DNA from 2 places in the Niveibacterium microcysteis genome. Region 2 is predicted to be linked to the other one. Evidence: riboswitches for the same ligand, from Rfam matches in the RefSeq annotation. Region 2 holds a riboswitch; the other holds the start of a gene.
What was found. Region 2 has a riboswitch for cobalamin ahead of JY500_RS21825 (hypothetical protein). Riboswitches for the same ligand answer to the same signal wherever they lie in the genome.
Positions count from the first base shown of each region.

Region 1: it holds a riboswitch for cobalamin, as region 2 does, so the genes downstream of both, JY500_RS03125 (TonB-dependent receptor domain-containing protein) here and JY500_RS21825 (hypothetical protein) in region 2, are expected to answer to the same signal.

Region 1 is NZ_CP071060.1:671,377-681,919, reverse strand. It holds gene JY500_RS03140 (M48 family metallopeptidase) at 1-564, opposite strand, end outside; gene JY500_RS03135 (ABC transporter ATP-binding protein) at 639-1,418, opposite strand; gene JY500_RS03130 (FecCD family ABC transporter permease) at 1,415-2,428, opposite strand; gene JY500_RS03125 (TonB-dependent receptor domain-containing protein) at 2,466-4,289, opposite strand; cobalamin riboswitch at 4,456-4,673, opposite strand; gene cobU (bifunctional adenosylcobinamide kinase/adenosylcobinamide-phosphate guanylyltransferase) at 4,739-5,263, shown strand; gene cobT (nicotinate-nucleotide--dimethylbenzimidazole phosphoribosyltransferase) at 5,361-6,419, shown strand; gene JY500_RS03110 (adenosylcobinamide-GDP ribazoletransferase) at 6,433-7,194, shown strand; gene cobC (alpha-ribazole phosphatase) at 7,179-7,733, shown strand; gene rfaQ (putative lipopolysaccharide heptosyltransferase III) at 7,755-8,876, shown strand; gene JY500_RS03095 (glycosyltransferase family 4 protein) at 8,873-10,012, shown strand; gene JY500_RS03090 (hypothetical protein) at 10,101-10,511, shown strand.
Region 2 is NZ_CP071060.1:4,803,342-4,813,884, reverse strand. It holds gene JY500_RS21860 (substrate-binding periplasmic protein) at 1-283, shown strand, start outside; gene JY500_RS21855 (ATP-binding protein) at 284-1,588, opposite strand; gene JY500_RS21850 (response regulator) at 1,585-2,241, opposite strand; gene JY500_RS21845 (hypothetical protein) at 2,364-2,576, opposite strand; gene JY500_RS21840 (hypothetical protein) at 2,664-2,858, opposite strand; gene cobD (threonine-phosphate decarboxylase CobD) at 2,946-3,971, opposite strand; gene cbiB (adenosylcobinamide-phosphate synthase CbiB) at 3,949-4,869, opposite strand; gene JY500_RS21825 (hypothetical protein) at 4,895-5,470, opposite strand; cobalamin riboswitch at 5,635-5,846, opposite strand; gene JY500_RS21820 (YbhB/YbcL family Raf kinase inhibitor-like protein) at 5,983-6,522, shown strand; gene JY500_RS21815 (helix-turn-helix transcriptional regulator) at 6,573-7,385, shown strand; gene JY500_RS21810 (pyridoxal-phosphate-dependent aminotransferase family protein) at 7,468-8,604, shown strand; gene JY500_RS21805 (hypothetical protein) at 8,677-9,282, shown strand; gene JY500_RS21800 (ATP-binding protein) at 9,294-10,529, opposite strand; gene JY500_RS21795 (response regulator) at 10,531-10,543, opposite strand, start outside.

The DNA.
Region 1 (10,543 bases), 690 kb from region 2:
CAGCGCGATGCGCTGGCGCCGCAGATGGCCAAACTCATGTGCGAGAACAGCGACGAACTGGCGCGGTGAGGTCGCCAGCGTCAGCGGCAGCCCCATCACCAGCGTGTTGCGCATCGGCACGCCGATCCAGCGGTTCGGCCGCTGCGTGATCGCTGCGTTCAGCTCGCCGGTGATGCACACCGAGTGAATCGGCGGCGTACCGAAACGGCGGCGCAGGCGTTCGAGCAAATCGAACAGCGCGGGCGCTTCGTCTGGCCCGAGCGCGAGGCCATCGGGCGCCGGAAAGCGGCCACGCAGCATGCGCGACACCAGCATCAGCAGATGCAGCGCAGGAATCGCCAGCAAGCCGCGCAGGAAGCACAGCACCGGCTCTTCCTGAAAGCCACCATCGAAAAGTGGTGACAGGGCCCAGCCGATCATCAGCACCGCCGCAACGCCAAGCAGTACGACAAACCCCACCCCGGTCGCCGCCCGCATCGTGACGAGGAAGCGGAACCAGCGCGGATAGCGCAAAGCGCGCCGCCGGGCGCGGTCGAAGAGGCGTTCGAAGTCCTGTTCAAGCATGGGGGCGCAGTCTTCCTGCTTGCGCGGCGTCAGGCAAGAGGGCGCCCGACCGACGGCTGCGCCGGGCGCGGTACTCAGGCCGGGACAAAGTGCGGTCTGCCTGCATCGTCGAGCGCCCGCACCGGGTGGCCAAGCGCACGCCCAAACACCGACGCCGAGGCCACTTCGTCAACCGGGCCCGCTTGCCAGGCACCGTCGCCGAACAGGATCAGCAGATGACTCGCCCAGCGCAGCGCGAGGTTGATGTCGTGCAACACCATGACGATGGCTGCACCCGCGTCCGCGACGCCACGGAAGTGATCGAGCACCGCGATCTGGCCGGCGAGGTCGAGATGCGTGAGCGGTTCGTCCAGCAGATAGAGCCGTGGCGTCTGCGCGAGGAGTGCGGCAATCGACACGCGTTGGCGCTCGCCGCCCGAGAGGGTCTGCACATTGCGCCGCGCGAAGCCTGCCAGGCCCATGGCCGCCAGCGCGTCGGCCGCGATGCGGAGATCGTCCTCGCTTTCCCACTCGAAACGCTCGAGCCACGGATGACGCCCCACCAGCACCGCTTCTTCAACGCTGCTGGCGAAGGGGTCGTCCGGATGCTGCGGCAACCAGCCGCGGAGTTGCGCCAGTGTGCGGGCCGACCAGCGCGCCAGCGGCGCCCCGCCGCACTCGAGTTCGCCCTGCGACGGGTGCAGGCCGGCCAGCGCAGCCAGCAGCGTGCTCTTTCCGACGCCATTGCGGCCGAGTATCGCAAGCCGATCGCCGGCCTTGAGATCCAGATCGAGCCCACTCACGGCGCGGACCTGGGCGACGCCGACATCAAGGCGACGCGCACGCAGCAGCATGGATGTGCGTGCCTCGCTCATCGCGGATGCCGGGAGAGGAGCCACAGGAAAAGCGGCACGCCGATCAGCGCGGTCAGCACGCCAACCGGCAACTGCAAGGGCGCGACGACGGTACGCGCTGCAGTGTCCGCGATCAGGAGCAGACCGCCGCCACCGAGTGCCGAGGCCGGCAACAACAAGCGCTGGTCGTTGCCCAGCACCAGCCTCAGCAGATGCGGCACGACGAGACCGACAAAGCCCACCGCGCCGACTGCCGTCACCGCCGCAGCGGTGAGCAGTGACGCGAGCAGGAACACGATGGTCGCAACGCGACGCGTATCGACACCGAGCGCACGCGCATGCCGCTCGCCGCGGGCGAGCAGGTTCAACTCGCGCGCCATCGGCAGACTGGCCAGCACGCCAAGTATCAGTACGCCCAGCACCAGCCACGGGCGATCCGCCGCGCCTGCATCACCCATCAGCCAGAACAGCATGCCGCGCAGCGCACGGTCGGGACTGAGTGCAAGGAGCAGCGAAACCAACGCGCCGCAGCCGGACGCGACCACCACGCCCGTCAGCAGCAAGCGGGTCTGTGTCCAGCTACCGGAACCCCGCGCGATGCCGAACACGGCAAACATGCTGAGCAGGGCACCGGCGAGCGCCGCGCCGTCCACCCAAGGCGTGGCGAGCCCCAACAGCAGCGCCGACAGCGCGCCCACTGCCGCGCCACCGGAGATACCCAGCACATAGGGATCGGCCAGCGGGTTACGCAGCAGCACTTGCATCAGCGCACCCGACAAGGCCAGCAGGCCGCCGCAGCCGAAGGCAGCCATCGCACGCGGCAAGCGCAGCTGCGCCACCACGGTGGCGGCCATGTCGTCCGGCTGGCCGCGCAGCGCGTCGAAGATCGCGCGCGGCCCCGCTGCCACCTCGCCCGCGGCCAGTGCAGCGAAGAACGCCGCCAGCACCACGGCAGCGAGGCCAAGCAATACGAGCAGCACGCGGCGAGGGCGCATCGGCGAACGAGCGATTGCGATCGAAAGGGTGCTCATTGTCGCGCGCCCCGGCCTGCCAGCGAAATGCCTGCGCTCAGCGGGTGCTGAAACGCAGGCCCGCGAAGATGCTGCGTCCGGCCGTGCCGTAGCCGCGCACCGTCTCGTACTGCTCGTCGAAGAGGTTGTCGAGCCGCACTTCCAGTTGCGTTTGTGGCATCAGCTTCCAGTTCGCGACGAGATTGACCAGGGTGTAGGCGTCGAGCTTGTGCAGGTTCGCCGCGTCGTCGTAGCGATCGCCGACATAGCGCACTTCGACGCCAGCACGCCAGGCGTCCTGCACATAACGTGCGTTGAACGCCCCCTGCCACTCGGCACGCCTTGCGAGTTGCGTATCGGTATCCGGGTTACGCGCATGCAGCCAGTCGAGCGAGCCATCCACGACGAAAGCGCCAAAGGTATTGCCGGCTTCGGCGGTGACGCCATCCAGCTCGGCGTGCGCAATGTTTTGTGGCGTCCAGGTCTCATCCAGCGCGATCTGGTCGCTCACACGATTGCGGTAAGCGGTCAGCGATGCTTTGGCCTCGCCCGACTCCCACACCACGGCCGTCTCCACGCTGCGGCCCTGCTCGGCCTTCAGGTTGGGATTCGAGTAGCCGGGGTAGTAGAGGTCATTGAATGTCGGCGCGCGGAACGATGTGCCACCGCCGACGCGCACTCGCCACGCCTCGGCGAACTGCCAACCCCAGGCGGCCGTGCCGGTGGTATGCGCGCCGAATTGCGAGTTGTCGTCGCGGCGCACGTTGAGCTGCACGCGCTGCGCACCGTAGTGGGCGCTCCAGCCAGCGAACAAGGCATTGATCGTGCGGGACTGATCAAAGCTGCCTTCAGCCTTGGCCTGCTGCTGCAGCCATTCGGCGCCGAGCATCAGGCTGCCCGGCCCGATGCGGACATCGTTCTGCCACGACGCCTGGTCCTGCTCGGTGCGGAAGGTCATGCCGGTCGGATTCCACATCGCGTAGTCACGGCTGTCGTCCACCGAGCGACCAAGGCGCAAGGTGCTAACCCAGTTCTCGGCAAAGCGATCACGCAGGCTTGCGCCATAGCTCGCCACCTTCACGTCGGTATGCGAATCAAAACCGATGCCGCCGTCGTACCAGCTGCGGCCGTTGTTCTGCAGTGCAGTCAGTTCTAGCGCGTGACCATCGGCGATCTTCCAGCCGAAATTGGCCGCGAAACTGTTGCGGCGATAGCCGTCGTCGTCCGGGTCGTAGCTATAAGGCTGCTTGACCGGATCGTTGATCGCCGAATAGCCGTTCGTCTCCTGATGCGTCACGCGCAGGCCGCCGCTGAACGCGCCGTTCTTGCCCGACACCCCTGCCGCATACTCCTGCATGCCGTAGGTGCCCACGCCGGCAAACGCATCCGCCGCAAAGGGTTCCGTCGCGCGACGGGTGAAGATCTGGATCACGCCACCGATCGCGTCAGCACCGTAGAGCGCCGAAGCCGGGCCGCGGACGATTTCAATACGCTCGATATCGTCGAGCGACAGGTGTTCCAACGACGCGCCACCGCTGGTGGCGGATCCGATGCGCATGCCATCGACCAGCACGAGGCTTTGCGACGCGCTCGCGCCGCGCACGATGAGGCCCGCCGTCTTGCCAGGCCCGCCGTTGGAATAGAACTGCAGGCCGGGCTGGCGGCCGAGGAACTCGGTCAGATCTGCAACGCCGGCACGGGCGATTTCTTCGCGGCCGATCACCGTCACGTCGGCGAGGGTCTCGGCGATACGCGTCGCTTGCCGCGTGGCGGTGACGACGATCGTGCTGGTGGGACTATCGTCCGGCGCGGCGGCGAACGAAGGAACGGAAAACGCCGCGAGAACGGCGGCGGTGACGGGGCAAACCCGAAGGCACTTCATTTAGAGGCAACTCCCTGATCGTCCGCGCACGCGACCCCGCGTGCCGGACATGGCACACGGACAGCGCAACGGGGAAACGAGCAGGCAGGGCGCAAAGCGCTCAGGCTGATCAACCGACACCCCGCGGCCTGTCCTCCAGCGCAAACACCCTGCTGACACAAAGGCGCTTGCGGATGTCTGACGGGCCGGTATCCGGGCTTGCGAGCGGGCGCATGTGCGCCGGCCCTGCGTCGCCTTCCCGGGAACAATCCCAGTGGCCGATGACGCCGGGCTCTCGCCTACCGTTGCGGGGGCAGCACAGGAATAGTCCGCATGCGGACGCACCTGTTTCCCGTTTAACCCTGGCGCGCGACACGCCGGGGCACCTTTCAGACGAAACTCCGGCCGCAGCCGGAGTAAGCGCCGCAGTTTAACATTGCCGCTTTCGCGTCGCAGCAAAGGTTTCTCCGATGATCGAACTGGTACTCGGCGGTGCGCGCTCCGGCAAGAGCCGCCACGCAGCGCAACGGGCCGCCGCCGGCGCACTGCCGGTGACGCTGATTGCCACCGGGGAAGCGCTCGACGAAGAGATGCGCACGCGCATCGCGCGCCACCGGGCCGAACGCGACCCGCGCTGGAAGACCATCGAGGCCCCGCTCGACCTGCCACGCCAGCTGATTGTTCAGGCCCGCCCCGGCAACTGCGTGATCGTCGACTGCCTGACGCTGTGGCTCAGCAACCGCCTGCTCGCCGCGCCAGACGACGCCGGCGATGCCGCGGGGGAAGCTGCGGCAGCCGAGCTGATCGCAGCACTCAAGCGCTGCGGCGGACATGTGATCCTCGTCTCGAACGAAGTTGGCCTCGGGCTGGTTCCCGAAACACCCCTCGGGCGCGCCTTCCGCGATGCGCAGGGGCGACTGAATCAGGCAGTGGCCGCGATGGCGCAGCGCGTCGTGTTCGTTGCGGCGGGTTTGCCGCTGGTGCTGAAGGGCTGAGGCAAGCGCCAAGCGCACGCTTCACCCGGCGCAAAGGCTGAACGGCCCCTGCGTGCTAGCATCCGCCCCCTTCTGCCCGCCCCGGAATTCGTCCGCCATGTACGCCGATATCACTTCGCCCGACACCGCGCTGAGCGCGGCACTGCAAGCCCGCATCGACGGCAAGACCAAGCCGCCGGGCAGCCTGGGGCGAATCGAAGCGCTCGCAGCGACGATGGGCCTGATCCAGCAGAGCACGTCGCCCTCCGTGCGTGCGCCACATATCGTCGTGTTCGCCGGCGACCACGGTGCGGCAAAGGTGGGCGTGTCGGCCTACCCGCAGGATGTGACCTGGCAGATGGTGGCCAACATGCTCGCTGGCGGCGCGGCGATCAACGTGTTCGCACGCCAGGCCGGCATCGCGCTCTCCGTGGTCGACGCCGGGGTCGCACGCGAGCTTTCCGATCTGCCCGCCACCGGAGCAGACGGCACCCGTTTCGTGCGCGCGAAGGTCGCCGCCGGCACCGCGAACTATCTCGACACCGCCGCGCTGAGCAGTGACCAGCGCGACACCGCGATCGAAGCCGGTGCGCGGATCGTGCGCGAGCTGGCGGCAGCCGGCTGCAACACGATCGGCTTCGGAGAGATGGGCATCGGCAACACCGCGAGCGCATCACTGATCACCGCCGCCCTCACCGGCGCTCCGCTGGCCGACGTGATCGGACGCGGCACCGGGCTCGACGACGCGGGCCTCGCACGCAAACACGCGCTGCTGGCCCAGGCTTGGCAGCGCGCTGGCGCACCCCGCGATGCGCTGACCGTGCTGGCAGAGTTCGGCGGCTGCGAGATCGCGATGATGGTGGGGGCATTCCTTGAAGCCGCGCGGCAGAAGATGACCGTCGTCGTAGATGGTTTCATCGTCACCAGCGCCTTGCTGGTCGCTAACGCGCTCGCCCCCGCGGTGCGCGACTACTGCGTGTTCGCACACCGCTCGCAAGAGCCAGGTCACACCACGCAGCTGGCGCACCTTGCTGCGCAACCGCTGCTCGAACTCGATCTGCGGCTCGGCGAAGGCACGGGCGCGGCGCTCGCGATACCGTTGCTGAAGACGGCTTGCGCCATGCTGGCCGAGATGGCGAGCTTCGAATCGGCTGGCGTGAGCGGAAAATCCGCATAGCTGCGTGAGCATGCTGCGCTGGAATCTCGAACTCTTCTTCACTGCGCTGGGCTTCTTTACGCGCATCCCGGTGCCGCGCTGGGTGCCGTATTCGCCTGAGCGGCTGAACCACGCGGCGCGCTGGTTTCCGGCGGTGGGTTGGGTCGTCGGCTGCGTTGCAGCCGCCAGCTTGTGGCTCGCGGCGCAGGTATGGCCGCTGCCGGTGGCGGTGCTGATTTCGATGGCGATATCGATCCGCCTGACCGGTTGCTTCCATGAAGACGGCCTCGCCGACGCCGCCGACGGCCTGGGCGGCGGCTGGGAGAAGGCGCAAGTGCTCGCGATCATGAAGGATTCGCGGCTCGGCACCTATGGGGCGGTGGCACTGGGTCTTGCACTGGCCGGCAAATTCGCGCTGCTATGTGCGCTGGGCGCCGACAAGGCAGCGCTTGCCTTGCTCGTAGCACACCCGTTTTCGCGGCTGTGCTCAGGCACCTTGATCCGCCTGATGGACTATGTGCGCGAGGATGCACAGGCGAAAGCGAAGCCGCTCGCGGTACGCATGTCGAACGGCGAATGGCTGCTGTCGCTCACCTTTGGTGCCGCGCCCCTGATATTGCTCGCGCCGCGCCCCGCACTGGCGGCCTTGTGCGCAGGCGGACTCATCACGCTGTGGTGGGCACGGGTGCTGCACCGCCGGCTCGGCGGCTACACCGGCGATTGTCTCGGCGCGACGCAACAGCTGACCGAACTCGCCTGCTACCTCGCCTGGACGGCGGCATGGACCTCCATCTGATTCGTCACCCGGAAGTCGCGGTGGCGCCCGGCACCTGTTACGGCGCCAGCGACGTACCGCTCGCTGCGCCAATCGATGCGGCCGTCGCGCATCTGCGGCCCCTGCTGCCGACCGCCGCGGCGCTGTTCGCCAGCCCTTTGGCGCGCGCGCGCCTGCTGGCCGATGCGCTGGGCGAGCCGGTCATTGATGAGCGCCTGCGCGAAATCAGCTTCGGCGATTGGGAGTTGCAGACCTACGAGGCCATCGGCAAGGCCGCGCTTGACCGCTGGGCCGACGATCCGCTCGACCACCGCCCGCCCGGCGGCGAGTCGGCCTCCGAGATGAGTGCCCGCGTGCTGGCGTTCTTGAACGAACTGCAGGCAGAACGGCAAGGCGAGGCCGTCGTCATCGTTGCCCACGGCGGGCCGCTGCGCGTGATCGCCGGCCATCTGCTCGGGCTGCCGCCAGCGCGCTGGCTGACGCTCGATTTCGCTCACGCGCGCCTGACCCGCATCCAGGTCGAAACCTGGGGCACGACCCTCAAACTCTTCAACCGCTGACTGCGTGCTATCGTCGGCCCCATGCTGCTGACTGACCCGATTCCGCTTCACGAAGTACGCCGCGTGCTGGTGATCAAGCTGCGTCACCACGGCGACGTGCTGCTTACGGCCCCCGTGCTGCACGCACTGAAGGCCCGCGCGCCGCACTGCGAAATCGACACGCTGGTGTATCAGGAAACCGCGCCGATGCTGCAGGGCCACCCTGCCATTGCGCAGCTGCACGGCATCGATCGCAACTGGAAGAAACTCGGCCCGCTCGGGCAGGCCGCGGCGGAGCTGGGGCTGCTGAGGCGGTTGCGCGCACGCAAGTACGACCTGGTGCTGCACCTCACCGACCACCCGCGTGGCGCCTGGATCGCGCGCCTGACGGGGGCACGCTGGGCCGTCGGCCCCGCCCGCCCGGCACGCGGCCGGATGTGGCGCAAGGCGTTCAGCCATCTGCAGGGCGAGCCGATGAACGCCCGCCGCCATACGGTGGAGCGCAACCTCGATGTGTTGCGTCGAATCGGCCTCTACCCCGAATTGCACGAGCGCGTGCTATCGATCCACCCCGGCGCGAATGCCGACATGCGTGCGGATGCACTGCTGCGTGACGGCGGTGTTGAGGCTGGCCGCTTCATCGCGGTGCACCCGGTCTCGCGCTGGATGTTCAAGAGCTGGCCGGCAGAACACGTCGCCGAACTCTGCGGCCGGCTACAACGTGCCGGCTGGAAGCTCGTCTTCACCTGCGGGCCGGACGCCGACGAAAAGGCCTTTGTCGCACGCATTCTCGAAGCCTTGCCCGAACCGGCACTGAATCTCGGCGGGCAACTGAACCTGCGCGAACTCGCGGCCGTGATCGGTCGCGCCCGGCTGTTCTTCGGCGTGGATTCGGCGCCAATGCACATCGCTGCCGCGCAGCAGGTGCCTACGGTGGCCTTGTTCGGCCCCTCCGGCGAGCTGGAATGGGGCCCGTGGGGCGTACCGCACCGCGTGGTCAGTAGCCAGATCCACCCCTGCCGCCCGTGCGGCATCGACGGCTGCGGCGGCGGCAAGATCAGCGATTGCCTCGTCCAGCTGCCGGTCGATCAGGCCTGGGCTGCCGTGCAGGATCTGCTCAACGACACCGGCGGCACGCCGGTGGTGCACCTGCAGCGCGCGTGAAGCTCGCCCTCGTCCGCCAGCGCTACACCGCCTTCGGCGGCGCCGAGCGTTTTGTCGAGCGCGCGATTGCGGCACTTGGCCGCGACGACATCGAGATCACATTGCTGACACGGCGCTGGAGCGGCGAGCCCGCTTCGAATCTGCACCTGCGCAAGCTCGACCCTTTCCACATCGGCCGCACCTGGCGCGATGCGAGCTTTGCGCGCGCCGTGCAGCACGAGATCGCCAGCAGCGATTTCGATCTGGTGCAGTCACACGAACGCGTGCCCGGCTGCGATATCTACCGCGCCGGCGACGGCAGCCACCTCGGTTGGCTCACGCATCGCGCACGTGCCCGTGGCAAGCGCTTTGACGCACGCTGGTGCGGCCCCTACCACCGCTACACGCTGGCCGCCGAAGCAGCGATGTTCCGCCACCCGAAGCTGCGTGCGGTGATCTGCAATTCGCGCTTCATCCAGCGCGAGCTGATGGAGTTGTTCGGCCTGCCCGCAGAACGCTTGCCGCTGATCGAGAACGGTGTCGATCAGCAGCGCTTCCGCCCCGCGGGCGCCGACGAGAAGCGCGCCGCGCGCGTCATGTTCGGCTTGCCGGCGGATGCCGCCGTGCTTGGGTTCGTCGGCTCTGGTTTCGAACGCAAGGGGCTCGCCGCGGTTATCGAAACGCTGCCGCGCGACGCCCATCTCGTGGTCGCTGGCAAGGACAAGAGCGAGCCGCACTACCGGCGCATGGCGCAGCGCCTGGGCCACGGCAATCGGGTGCACTTCCTCGGCCCGCAGCAAGACGTTTCACCGATCTACCGTGCCGCCGACGGTTTCGTCTTCCCCGCCATCTATGAACCCTTCGGCAACGTCGTGCTGGAAGCCATGGCCAGCGGCCTGCCTGCGATCACCTCACCGAGCTGCGGCGCTGAATCGCTGATCGAACACGGCGCCAACGGCTGGCTCGCCGACGCATTCGACCGTGAATCGCTGCGCGCCGCGCTAGCCGAGTTGATGACTACGATCGACTCACCAGAGCGCCTCGCCGCCATCGCCAGCGCCGCGCGCCGAACCGCCGAGCAGCAAACACCCGAGCGAATGGCCGAGGGGCTGGTGGGGCTGTACCGGCGATTGCTGGGTAACTGCCTGGACATGTGACGCAGTTGGGTGGGCGATCCTCGGCGCTTGGCCAGAATGGAGCCCCCCCACACTCCTTACAAACGCGTCGAATCGCGTCGCGCCCGCCATGCAGCAACTCTTGTTAGTGTTGGTTTTCGTTGCCTTTGCCGTTTCCGCCCCAATCAAGGTGACTGCGCTTTGCGCGACACTGCTGCTGCTGATCACGCTCACGGTGGTGGCAGTAACTCACGCGGTGGCCGGCGTATCCACAACCGTCAGTTCGGCGTTCAAGGCCGTCTTCCTGTCGCTTTGCTTCCTTGCCATCTGGCTGCTGACGCTGCTCAGCTATGTCAAGGGAAGCGGCAGTGCCAGCTTTCATAACCTTTCGCTATTGATGCTGCTTGCAAGCCTGTTCGGGGCCTTTGTCATGGGTTTCAAGGTGGCGCTGCCATTGAGCTTCAGCTCCAGCGCAATCGTCGCAGTGCTGTCGGCGGGGATCTCCGGTGCGTTGATCTGGGGGGCCCGCAGCTACCTCTAGATCAGACGATCGCAGGCGGCCCTGCCGCGCTT
Region 2 (10,543 bases):
CGAGGTGGCCGTCGAGCGGGATACCAGCCAGGTACAGCGCCTGCGTAAACTGCTCGCCGGTCGGCTCGATGCGGCCTTGATCGGCAATGGTCAGGCGGGCATCGACGCCACCATCGCGGCCGACCCTGAATTGCAGCGCAACCGCGATCGCTTCGTCGCACTCGATCGGCCGTTGACGGTGGATCAGCTCTACCTCGCGTTCCCCAAGAGCATGGGGGCCACTGCCATGCTTCAACAGTTCAACGCTGCACTGCGCACGATCCGGCCGCTTGCGAAGCGCTGACTAGGCGGGGGCGGCTGGCCAGCAGACGCGCACGCGCAGCCCGCCTTCTGCGCGGTTTTCCAGCACCACGGTTGCCGCATGTCGCTCGGCAATGCTTTTCACGATGGCGAGCCCGAGCCCGGTGCCCGGCTGTTCGGCGCCAGCGAGTCGGAAGAAGCGCTCGAACACGCGCTGGTGTGCGTCTTCGGGAATGCCTGGCCCGCTGTCTTCCACACGCAGTTCCACCGCGCCGGTTGCGGTCCTGTGCACCGATACGTCCACCTGCCCGCCGGCCGGGGTGTAGCGCACCGCGTTGTCGATCAGGTTGTTGAGCAGCATGCGCAATTCGGCGTCGCTGCCCTCGACCGACACCGCATCGCAATCGCCAAGGCCAAGGTCGATGCCGCGCGCCTCGGCAAGCGGGGATTGCGCAATCACGCCCTCGCGGGCGATCAATTCAAGGGCTACCGGGGCGCGCCCGGGGCCGTTGTCCGGGTCCAGTCGCGCCAGCGCGAGCAGTTGTTCGACGAGGTGGGCCGCGCGCAGGCAGCTCGCTTCGATGTTCGCGATCGCACTATCGCGGTCCGCTGCGGTGTCGGCGCGCTGCGCCAGTTGCGCATACAGGCGGATCGCGGTGACCGGCGTACGCAGTTCATGTGCCGCATCGGCGATGAAGCGGCGTTGGCCCTCGAGCAGCCCTTCCACGCGTCCAAGCAGCCCATTCAGCGTGCCGACCAGCGGCACGAGTTCGCGCGGCGCATCGTCCACCGGCACCGGCGTCAGCGAACTCGGGTCACGCGCCGACAAGGCGGCGCGCAGCGAGGATAGCGGTGCCAGCGCGCGATTGACGCGTATCCCGAGCAATACCGTGAGCAGGGTCGCGAGCCCGGCCAGCACCGTCAGCATCGGCAGCGAGATCCGCATGAACAGTTCGCGTCGCGCGCCCGCCTCACGCGCGACAAGGATGGTCTGACCGCCGTAAGTGCGCGCGAACCCGTGCCAGGAACGGTCGTCGTACAGGAAATCGAATTCGCCCAGCTTCTTCGGCTTCGGCAACGCCGGGTCGTGGCTCGCGTAGGCCAGCCGCCCGTTGGCGTTCCAGACCTGGCTGAGGAAGTCGCCCGGTTGCTCGTCGTCGTCGGTGTCGGGTTCCACGCCGTGGCGCGCGACTGCGTCGGCGATCTGTGCGAGCTCCAGGTTACGCAGCGTCTCGAACGAACGCACCGCCAGCGTATAGGCGGCCAGCACCGCGACGCATCCGAGCAGCAGCATCGCGCCCAGCTGCCAGCCGAGCACCGTGGCACGGATCGAGCGCGGAGCGCTCACGCGACCACCTTGTAGCCCACGCCGCGCACATTGCGGATGCGATCGGCGCCAAGCTTGCGACGCAGGTTGTGCAGATGCACTTCAAGGGCATTGGAGGAGGGTTCCTCGCCCCAGCCGAAGAGCTTTTCCTCCAGCTTCTCGCGCGATAGCACCGCGCCCGGCTTTTCGAGCAGGATTTCGAGCAGCGACAGCTCGCGTGCCGACAACGTGACCGGTTCGCCATCGAGCTTGACGGTGCGTGCCTCGGTGTCGAACGCGATCGCGCCGCAGGTGATCACGCGCTGCGTGCGGCCGCTGTTTCGCCGAATCAGCGCGCGCAGGCGGGCGACCAGTTCGTCCAGGTCGAAGGGTTTGGTCAGGTAATCGTCGGCGCCGGCGTTGAGGCCGGCAACGCGGTCCGACACCGCGTCGCGCGCCGTGACCACGATCACCGGTAGCCGGTTGTCCTGCTGGCGCAGATGCGACAGCAGCGACATGCCATCGATCTTCGGCAGCCCCAGATCCAGCACCGCGGCGCTGTATTCGTTGGCTTCGATCGCCAACTCGGCGGCGCGCCCGTCGCGCACCCAGTCGACGGTGAATCCAGCTGCAAGCAAACCCAGCCGGCTTGCATCGCCGACCATCGGATCATCTTCCACCAGCAACACGCGCATCCAGCTCGTCCCTTCCGGTTTTCGTGGCGGCGATTATCGTTCAGGCGCCGCCAAAAAAAACGGGCTCCGGCAAGTTGCCGGAGCCCAACTCTCCCCCTCCGCCGCTAGGGCGGCCGGATGGGTTACTGCTTGGCCGGCGCAGCCTTGCTGGCTTCGTCGGTGGTCGTCGGGGCAGCTTTGGTCTTTTTCTTGGTGCTCTTCTTCTTTGCCGGGGCGGCGGGTTTGCTTGCTTCGGCGGCCGGCTTTTCCGCCGGGGCCGGGGCAGCGTCAGCGGCGAATACACCCGCGGCAAAGCTCATCGCAAACAGGGCAGCCAACAGCTTCTTCATGTTCATGGTTCCGATTTCCGTTTCAATTCAAGGGGTTTTCCGCGGCTCGCGGAGCTCGTCCAGCGCGAGCCGGGTGCTGGTCTGTTGATCCGATTACTTGGCCGGGGCCGCTTCGGTCTTTTCGGCGGCGGGCTTCTCAGTCTTCTTGTGACTGGTCTTCTTCTTCGTCGCCTTGGCCGGCTTGGCGGCTTCAGCAGCCGGCTTCTCGGCCGGCGCAGGTGCGGCGTCGGCGGCGAACACACCGGCAGCAAAGGTCATCGCAAACAAGGCAGCAAGCAGCTTCTTCATGGTCATCACTCCTGATCGGTTGGGTTCGTTGGTGTTCAACGCGCTTGCATCTTGCAGGCGCGAGACTTAACACCGACTGAAGCCGACTTAAGCGAGACTTAAGACTGCCACCGCGCGGCCGAGCGCGAGATCGAGCCGGGCGAGGCCGGCGGCATCGGGCGGCAGGCCGAAGCGCAGGCTTTCCGGGTAGTCGAAGCGCCGCACCAGCACACCCTGATGTGCCAGCGTGTGGGCGATTTCCGCCGCATGCTCGGTGCGTACCCACTGGAACAGCGCATTGCAGCCGGTGGGCGGCAGGCCGTGGCGCGCGAGCAGGGCGCGCAGCGCTTCGGCCTGTTGCGGCAAGCGCTGGCGTTGGGTTGCCTGCCATGTGTGGTCGCCCAGCGCGAGCATTGCCACAGCCCGCGCCGGCCCGCTGACGGCCCAGGGGCCCAGCAGATGTGCCAGCCGGCCGCGCAGGGCCGCGTCGGCGAAGACAAAGCCGACACGGGCGCCCGCCAGCCCGAAGAACTTGCCCAGCGAGCGCAGCACAATCAGCCCGCGCATGCCGGCATGGGTGACCAGGCTTTCCGCCGGCGTGGCGTCGATGAAAGCTTCATCGACCACCAGCCAGCCGCCGCGCGCTGCCAGCTGGCGGTGCCAGGCAAGCAGCTGGCCGATCGGGTAGCGCTCACCGGTGGGGTTGTTCGGATTGACCAGCACCAGTGCGTCGAGCGCCGGCAGCAGGCTGTCGATCGTGCCCGGCTCGACGTCCTCAACATGGTGCCCGGCGCGCAGCCAAGCAGCGGCGTGCTCCGCGTAACTCGGCCCGACCACGCCGACGGCACCGTGCGGCCGCAGCCAGGGCAGCGCCTGCAAGGCGGCCTGCGAGCCCGCCACCGGCAGCAGCATCTCGCTGCCGTAGTACTGCGCGGCTGCGATTTCGAGCCCATCGTCCTCTTCCGGTAGGCGCTGCCAGCAGCTCAACGGCAGCGGCGGCACCGGCCAGGCGACCGGATTCACGCCGGTCGATAGGTCCAGCCATTGGTCGAGCGCAATGCCATAGCGGCGCGAGGCTTCGCGCAAGCGTCCGCCGTGCGGGCTCGCCAGCTCAGGTGCCGATGCGGGTCGCAATGAGGCCTCCCAGTGTGATTGCCGCGAGCCACAGCAGCAGCGCGCGGCGCGTCAGGCGCAACGCCGCGTCGATGTCAGCCGGCGTGGCATCGCGGCCACGGCCCAGCGTCGGGCGTTGCTCCAGCTTTCCGTGATACACCGCCGGGCCGCCGAGCGCCAGCCCCAATGCACCGGCGCCAGCTGCCATGACCGGCCCGGCGTTCGGGCTGTCGTGTCGGGCCGCCTGGGTGTGCCAGCAATGCAGTGCGTTCGCGCAGCTTCCGGCGAGCGCATAGCTCAGCGCGGTGAGCCGCGCCGGGATCAGGTTGAGCAGGTCGTCCAGCCGCGCCGCGGCCCAGCCAAAGTGCAGCAGGCGCGGCGTGCGGTAGCCCCACATCGCATCCAGCGTGTTGGCCAGGCGGAACAGCAGCGCCCCCGGCGCCCCCGCGACGACGAACCAGAACAGCGCACCGAAAACCGCGTCGTTGCCGTTCTCGAGCACCGATTCGCAGGTCGCGGCGGCGACACCGGATTCGCTGAGCGCGGTGGTGTCGCGGCTGACGATCATCGACAAGGCCTGCCGCGCTGCCGGCAGCTCGCCGCGCAGCAAAGGTTCGGCGACGGCGCGGGCGTGCTCGGCGAGGCTGCGTGCGCCGAGCGCGAAGTACAGCACCAGCGCGCCGAAAAGCGTATCGGCCGGGGCAGGCAGGGCCAGCGCGCACAGCGCCACCGGCGGCAGCACCAGCGCGGCCCAGCAGAGCAGACCGGTCACGCGCCCAAGGCGATTGCCGTGCCGGTTGCAGCGCGCTTCAAGTGCCTGCGCCAGCCGGCCGAAGCCGACCAGCGGATGCCAGCGCCGCGGCTCGCCAAGCAGTGCGTCGAGCGCCAGCGCCAGCACCACGCTGGCCAGGGTGCTCATTGCGCGCGCCCTTGCTGCGCCTGGCTCATGTGCGCTGCCCGCGCGGCGCGGTGTGCGCCAGCATCGCAAAGCAGGCGTGCACACCGGTCGCCATGACGATCCAGAAAGCCGCGTTGCCCAGGTCGCCCGGCAGGTAGGTCGCCAGCCGTTCCGCGAACACCGCAAGCGTTGGTTCGGCGAAGCGGCCGGAGAAGAAGTAGAAGCTGCCGCTCGAAATCAGTTCGCAGATCACGACCCCGCCGAGCGCGCACACCGCCAGCCAGGGCAGGGTACGCACGGTGTCGCTGTGGCGCGCGGCGTACAGCCGGCCGGCACCCCACAGTGCCGCGTAGGCCGGGATCAGTGCCACATAGGCGGCACTGACGCAGAACTCGCTGACGCCTTGCCAGGCAATCGCGACGTAGTCGAGCGAGAAGGCCAGGCCGAGCAGGGCAGGCAGCGCCCAGCGCGGGCGCAGATAGGCGCCGGCGAGGAAGAACACGGCCCAGGATGCGCCCGGCAGGTGCGCGAGCGAGGCAAGGTGATGGCCACGGCTGGCGGTCATCAGCAGAACGAGTGCGGTGGCGATGGCCAGTTGCGGACGGCGGGCGGGTGCGAGCATCGAATAACCCTTTCGGAGCGGACCGGGGCCACGGCAGGCCGGCACGGTCGCGTAGCAACACCCCGAGGCAGCGCAACGCCCGCGCCACATCGGGAACGAACGGGCTGGCCGGAGGGAAGCTCGCGCAAGGGGATGCACCTCACGCGGCATCGCCCACCCGCAATGCCCGCTGTCAGCATCAGGCCGGTCTCCGGGCTTGCGAGCGTGCCGGCTGGCACCGACGCAGCGCCTTCCCGTGTTGCCACAGTGGCGTCTTGCCGCGTCTTCACTCGCTTACCGTTGCGGGGGCAGCGCCGGAATGGCCCGAAGGCGCACCGGCTTCCCGTTTCACCCCTCCGGCGAACGCCATCGGGGCACCTGCTGCTGTAAGGGCTGAGTGTACCCGCACGGCGTGGCGGGGGCGAGCGCGGCGCGTGTGATCGGATCGGCACCGAAATCGATCGACTTGGCACGCACGGCGCCCTGCTCAGTGCCGATACTGATGACACCGAAACCCTGCAAGGAAGCCTGCCATGCAACTCAGATCCCTCGCCCTGATTGCCACCCTTATCGCGATGCCGGCCAGCGCGGCCGATTTCACGCTCAAGAGCGATGCGCTCGCGAGCGGCAAGCTGGCGCCCGCGCAATACGCCAATGCCTTCGGCTGCAGCGGCGGGAATGTCTCGCCCGATCTGCGCTGGGACAACGCGCCTGCCGGCACCAGGAGTTTTGCGGTGACGGTGTACGACCCCGATGCGCCGACCGGCTCCGGCTGGTGGCACTGGGTGGTCGCGAACTTGCCGGCCGACACAAGCGCCTTGTCGGCCGGCGCCGGCAGCGCAGCGGGCAAGCTGCCGGCGGCCGCGATGCAGCTCAACACCGACACCGGCCAGCCCGGCTTCCTCGGCGCCTGCCCGCCGGTGGGCGAAACGCACCGCTACATCGTCACCGTGCATGCGCTGAACGTTGACCGCTTCGACCTGCCCGCGCACGCCACGCCGGCGATGCTCGGCTTCATGATGCGCAGCGTGACGCTCGGCCGCGCGTCGCTGACGGCAACCGGTGCGCGCTGAGCGGCCCGGATCGGCGACACTGGCGGGCATCACCGCCCGCCACGCAATCCATGAGCCCCGAGATACATACCCGCCCCGGCGTCGGCAGCACCGCGCGCATCGTGCAGCGCCAGGCGCTGCGCTTTGCGCGGGTGTTCATCGACACGCCGATCCTGATCTTCATCACGCACGGCGAGAAAGCGCTCAGCTGGGCCGGTGGCGACTGCGTGTTGCACGCTGGTGAGGCGCTGGCGATTGCCGGCGGGCAGCATTTCGATGTGACCAACCGCGTTGGCCCGGATGGCCGCTACGAGGCTTTCTGGCTGGTGTGGGAACCGGCGCTGCTCGCCGCACACGTTTGCGACGCGCCGCCGATTCGCGATGTGCTGGCGATCCATCCGCAGGGCGATGCGTTTGCCAACGCCTGCCTGCATGCGCGCGACGCGATCGCACAGCCCGACGTGGTGCCTGAAGGTGTTGCGCGCCATCGCATGGCCGAGTTGCTGGTGTGGCTCGCGCATCACGGCGGCCGTTTTGCCGAGGCACCGCCGCCGTCCTTCGTGCGGCGGGTGCGCGGCCTGCTCGACGCCGAGCCGGGCCGCGCGTGGAATACCGACCAGATCGCTGCTGCGATGGCGATCAGCGAAGCCACCTTGCGCCGCCGCCTGGCGGCCGAGGGCACCGCGCTGAGCGAACTGCTGGTCGATGTGCGGATGACGCGTGCAATGCAGCTGCTGCAATCCACCGCGATGCCAGTCACGCGCATCGCCGAGGCGGTCGGTTACGAGTCCGCGTCCCGCTTCGCGTTACGTTTCCGCAGTCGTTTCGGCTTTGCGCCCACAGCGATCCGCGGCCACCGCCGCGGAGTGGCCGAGCCGGCGTGAACTAGGGTTGTTGCGGGCTTGACCAGCCCGCACCCGCGGCACCACCATCGGCGACTCATCAGAACCCGTCGGAGAGCCCTACATGGACCGCAGCGCGCCGCAGATCACCTCCTTCCACCCGCCTCGTCGCGTGCTGATGGGCCCCGGCCCGAGCGATGTGCCGGCGCGTGTGCTGCAGGCGATGGCGCTGCCCACGGTGGGCCACCTCGACCCAGCCTTCAGCGGCATGATGGAAGAGCTCAAGACCCTGCTGCGCTGGGCCTTCCAGACCAAGAACGAACTGACTTTCCCGGTCTCCGCGCCCGGTTCGGTCGGCATGGAAACCTGCTTCGTGAACCTGGTCGAACCGGGCGATACCGTGATCGTGTGCGTCAACGGCGTGTTCGGCGGCCGCCAGGCCGAGAACGTGCGCCGCTGCGGTGGCACGCCGGTGATCGTGGAAGACGAGTGGGGCGCGCCGGTCGACCCGGACAAGGTGCGCAAGGCCTTTCAGGCACATCCGCAGGCGCGCATCCTCGCCTTCGTACATGCCGAAACCTCGACCGGCGCACTGTCGGACGCCGCCACGCTGGCGCAGATCGCACGCGAACACGATGCGCTGACGATCATGGATTGCGTCACCTCGCTCGGCGGCGTGCCGGTGCTGCTCGACGAATGGGGCATCGACGCGGCGTACTCGGGCAGCCAGAAGTGTCTTTCGAGCACGCCAGGCCTCTCGCCGGTGAGCTTTGGCGAGCGCGCGGTGGCCAAGCTCAAGGCGCGCAAGCACCCGGTGCAGAGCTGGTTCCAGGATCTGAACCTGGTGCTTGGTTACTGGTCCGGCGCCGGCAAGCGCACCTACCACCACACCGCGCCGGTCAACCCGCTCTACGGCCTGCACGAATCGCTGGTGATGCTGGCCGAAGAGGGGTTGGAAGCCTCCTGGGCGCGCCACCGCGCGATGCACGAGATGCTGCGCGACAAGCTCGAAGCGATGGGCATCGACTTCGTCGTGCGCCCCGACGCGCGCCTGCCGCAACTCAACGCAGTGCGCATTCCGGCCAAGGCGGACGACGCCGCGGTGCGCGCGGCGCTGCTCAACGACTACGGGCTGGAGATCGGCGCAGGCCTTGGCGCGCTGGCGGGCAAGGTGTGGCGCATCGGCGTGATGGGTTACGGCGCGCGGGTCGAGAACATCCGCCTGTGCACTGCCGCGCTGCGTGAGGTGCTGGGCCGCTGAGCGGCGTCACCGGCGATCCGGGCCGCGCCGCTGGGCGTTTGCCCGCTGCGGCCGGCGCATCGAGAAACCAATATGGACAACCCTTACCTCGGTGTTACGCCGAAACGATTGCTGTGGTCGCTGATCGCCGTTGCGGTGGCGATCGGCCTCGTTACCGCGCCGCTGTCGTGCAGCAACGGGCGCATCGAGAAGGCCAACGTCGTGCTTCAGTGCAAGAACGCCACGCACTTCGACCCCAAGCAGCGCACCGCGCTTGAATCGACGAAGGCGTTCGTCGCCTGCGTCGACGCGAAATCGGACGAGGCGGGGCGGCGAAGCTTTGCCGAGCGCCGCAAGCTGTTCGATGCGCTACCCAACACGCCCTGCGAGTACGTCGGCATCTGGGCGGCGACTCGCGGCAAAGAGCACTACCGCGTGGTGTTGGACGAAGACGGCAGCTTCCATGCCGACGCATACCGCGACACCGCTCGCCCACGCACCGCGATGTCCGGCTCCTGGGGAATCGCCGGCCAGCAGATCGTGTGGATGTACGACACCGGCCTGACCTGGCCGCCCGATGTAAATGCGATCACGCCGCTCGGCAAGGATGCCTTCGAGCTGAAGGAAGTCGATGGCAGCACGACCCGCTACGACCTGCTCGATCGCTCAGTGTTCGAGCGGTGCGGGTCGAATTCCTGAGGCCGTTTGCGTTAGTTTGTCAGCCGGATCGGCAATGTAACGAGGAAGGCGCTGGCGCCAGTCCCCGCTTCAAGGCATTGCGCATCACCGCCGTGGTGCCGGGCGATCTTGCGCACCAAGGCCAGTCCAAGCCCGCTGCCGCGCGTCGATACCGCACCGGCGGGGCGGTAGAAGGGTTCGAAGACGCGCTCACGGTCGCTTGAAGGCACGCCGCTGCCCGCGTCGGAGACGCGGATCACCGCCTCGCTCGGGGTGGTGTGCAATCTGACGGTGGTCGGGGCTTGCCCATGTTTCTGTGCATTGTCGAGCAGGTTGCGGATCAACCGCCGCAGCAGGCGGCCGTCACCGGCGATTACCACGGCTTCGCCCTCCAGCGTGGTGTCCGGGTACTGCGCACACTCTTCGGCGAGCAGCGCCAGCAGATCGATCGCTTCGGTGGTGGCGGGCGTCGCGATGGCGTCGAGGCGGCTCGACAGCAGGATCTCGTCGATCAGGGCGTCGAGCTCGGCGATATCGCGTTCCAGCCCCGCTTTACGTCGCGGCTCGGCCGCGTCTTTCATCAACTCGACCGCCATGCGGATACGCGCCAACGGTGTGCGCAGCTCATGCGATGCGTGGGCGAGCAGCGAGCGTTGCGCGCCGACCAGCGACTCGATACGCGCGGCTGCATCGTTGAAGCGCTCGGCCAAGCGTGCCACTTCGTCGTGCCCCTCCACCGCCACGCGCGCGCCGAGATTGCCGGTGCCCAGCGCGGTGACGCCGGCCTCCAGGCGTTCCAGTCGTCGCGTGATGCGGCGCACGATCGGGTAGGCCGCCAGCGCAACGAGCAGCGCCAGGGCCACCAGCGCCAGCAGCAAAACATGCGCCGGGTGGCCGAAACCGATCGGCACGCTGGCCAGCAGCCAGCGCCCGTCCGGCAGTCGGATGACCCAGGCGGGTGAAGGACCGCCGTGTTCTGAGGCGTGACGCAGGCGTAGCGGCATGCCGATCGTTGCGATCGGAGTTCCATCCGCGCGCAGCAGGCTGACATTGGCCGAGAGGCCGGATACCAGCCGGGTGACGGCCGCCTGTTGTTCGGCGCGCGGCGCATCGGCCGGTGGCAGTGCGTTCTGCACAACCCGCGCGAGTGCTTCGGACGCTTGCGAAACCGGCCCGCCGGCGCGATGCATGACGAGCGTTCCGGCCAGGGCGAACAGCACGAGGCAGACGAGCAGCGTGAGGTAGAAGCGCAGGTAGAGGCGCGACATCTCAGGCCTGCGCC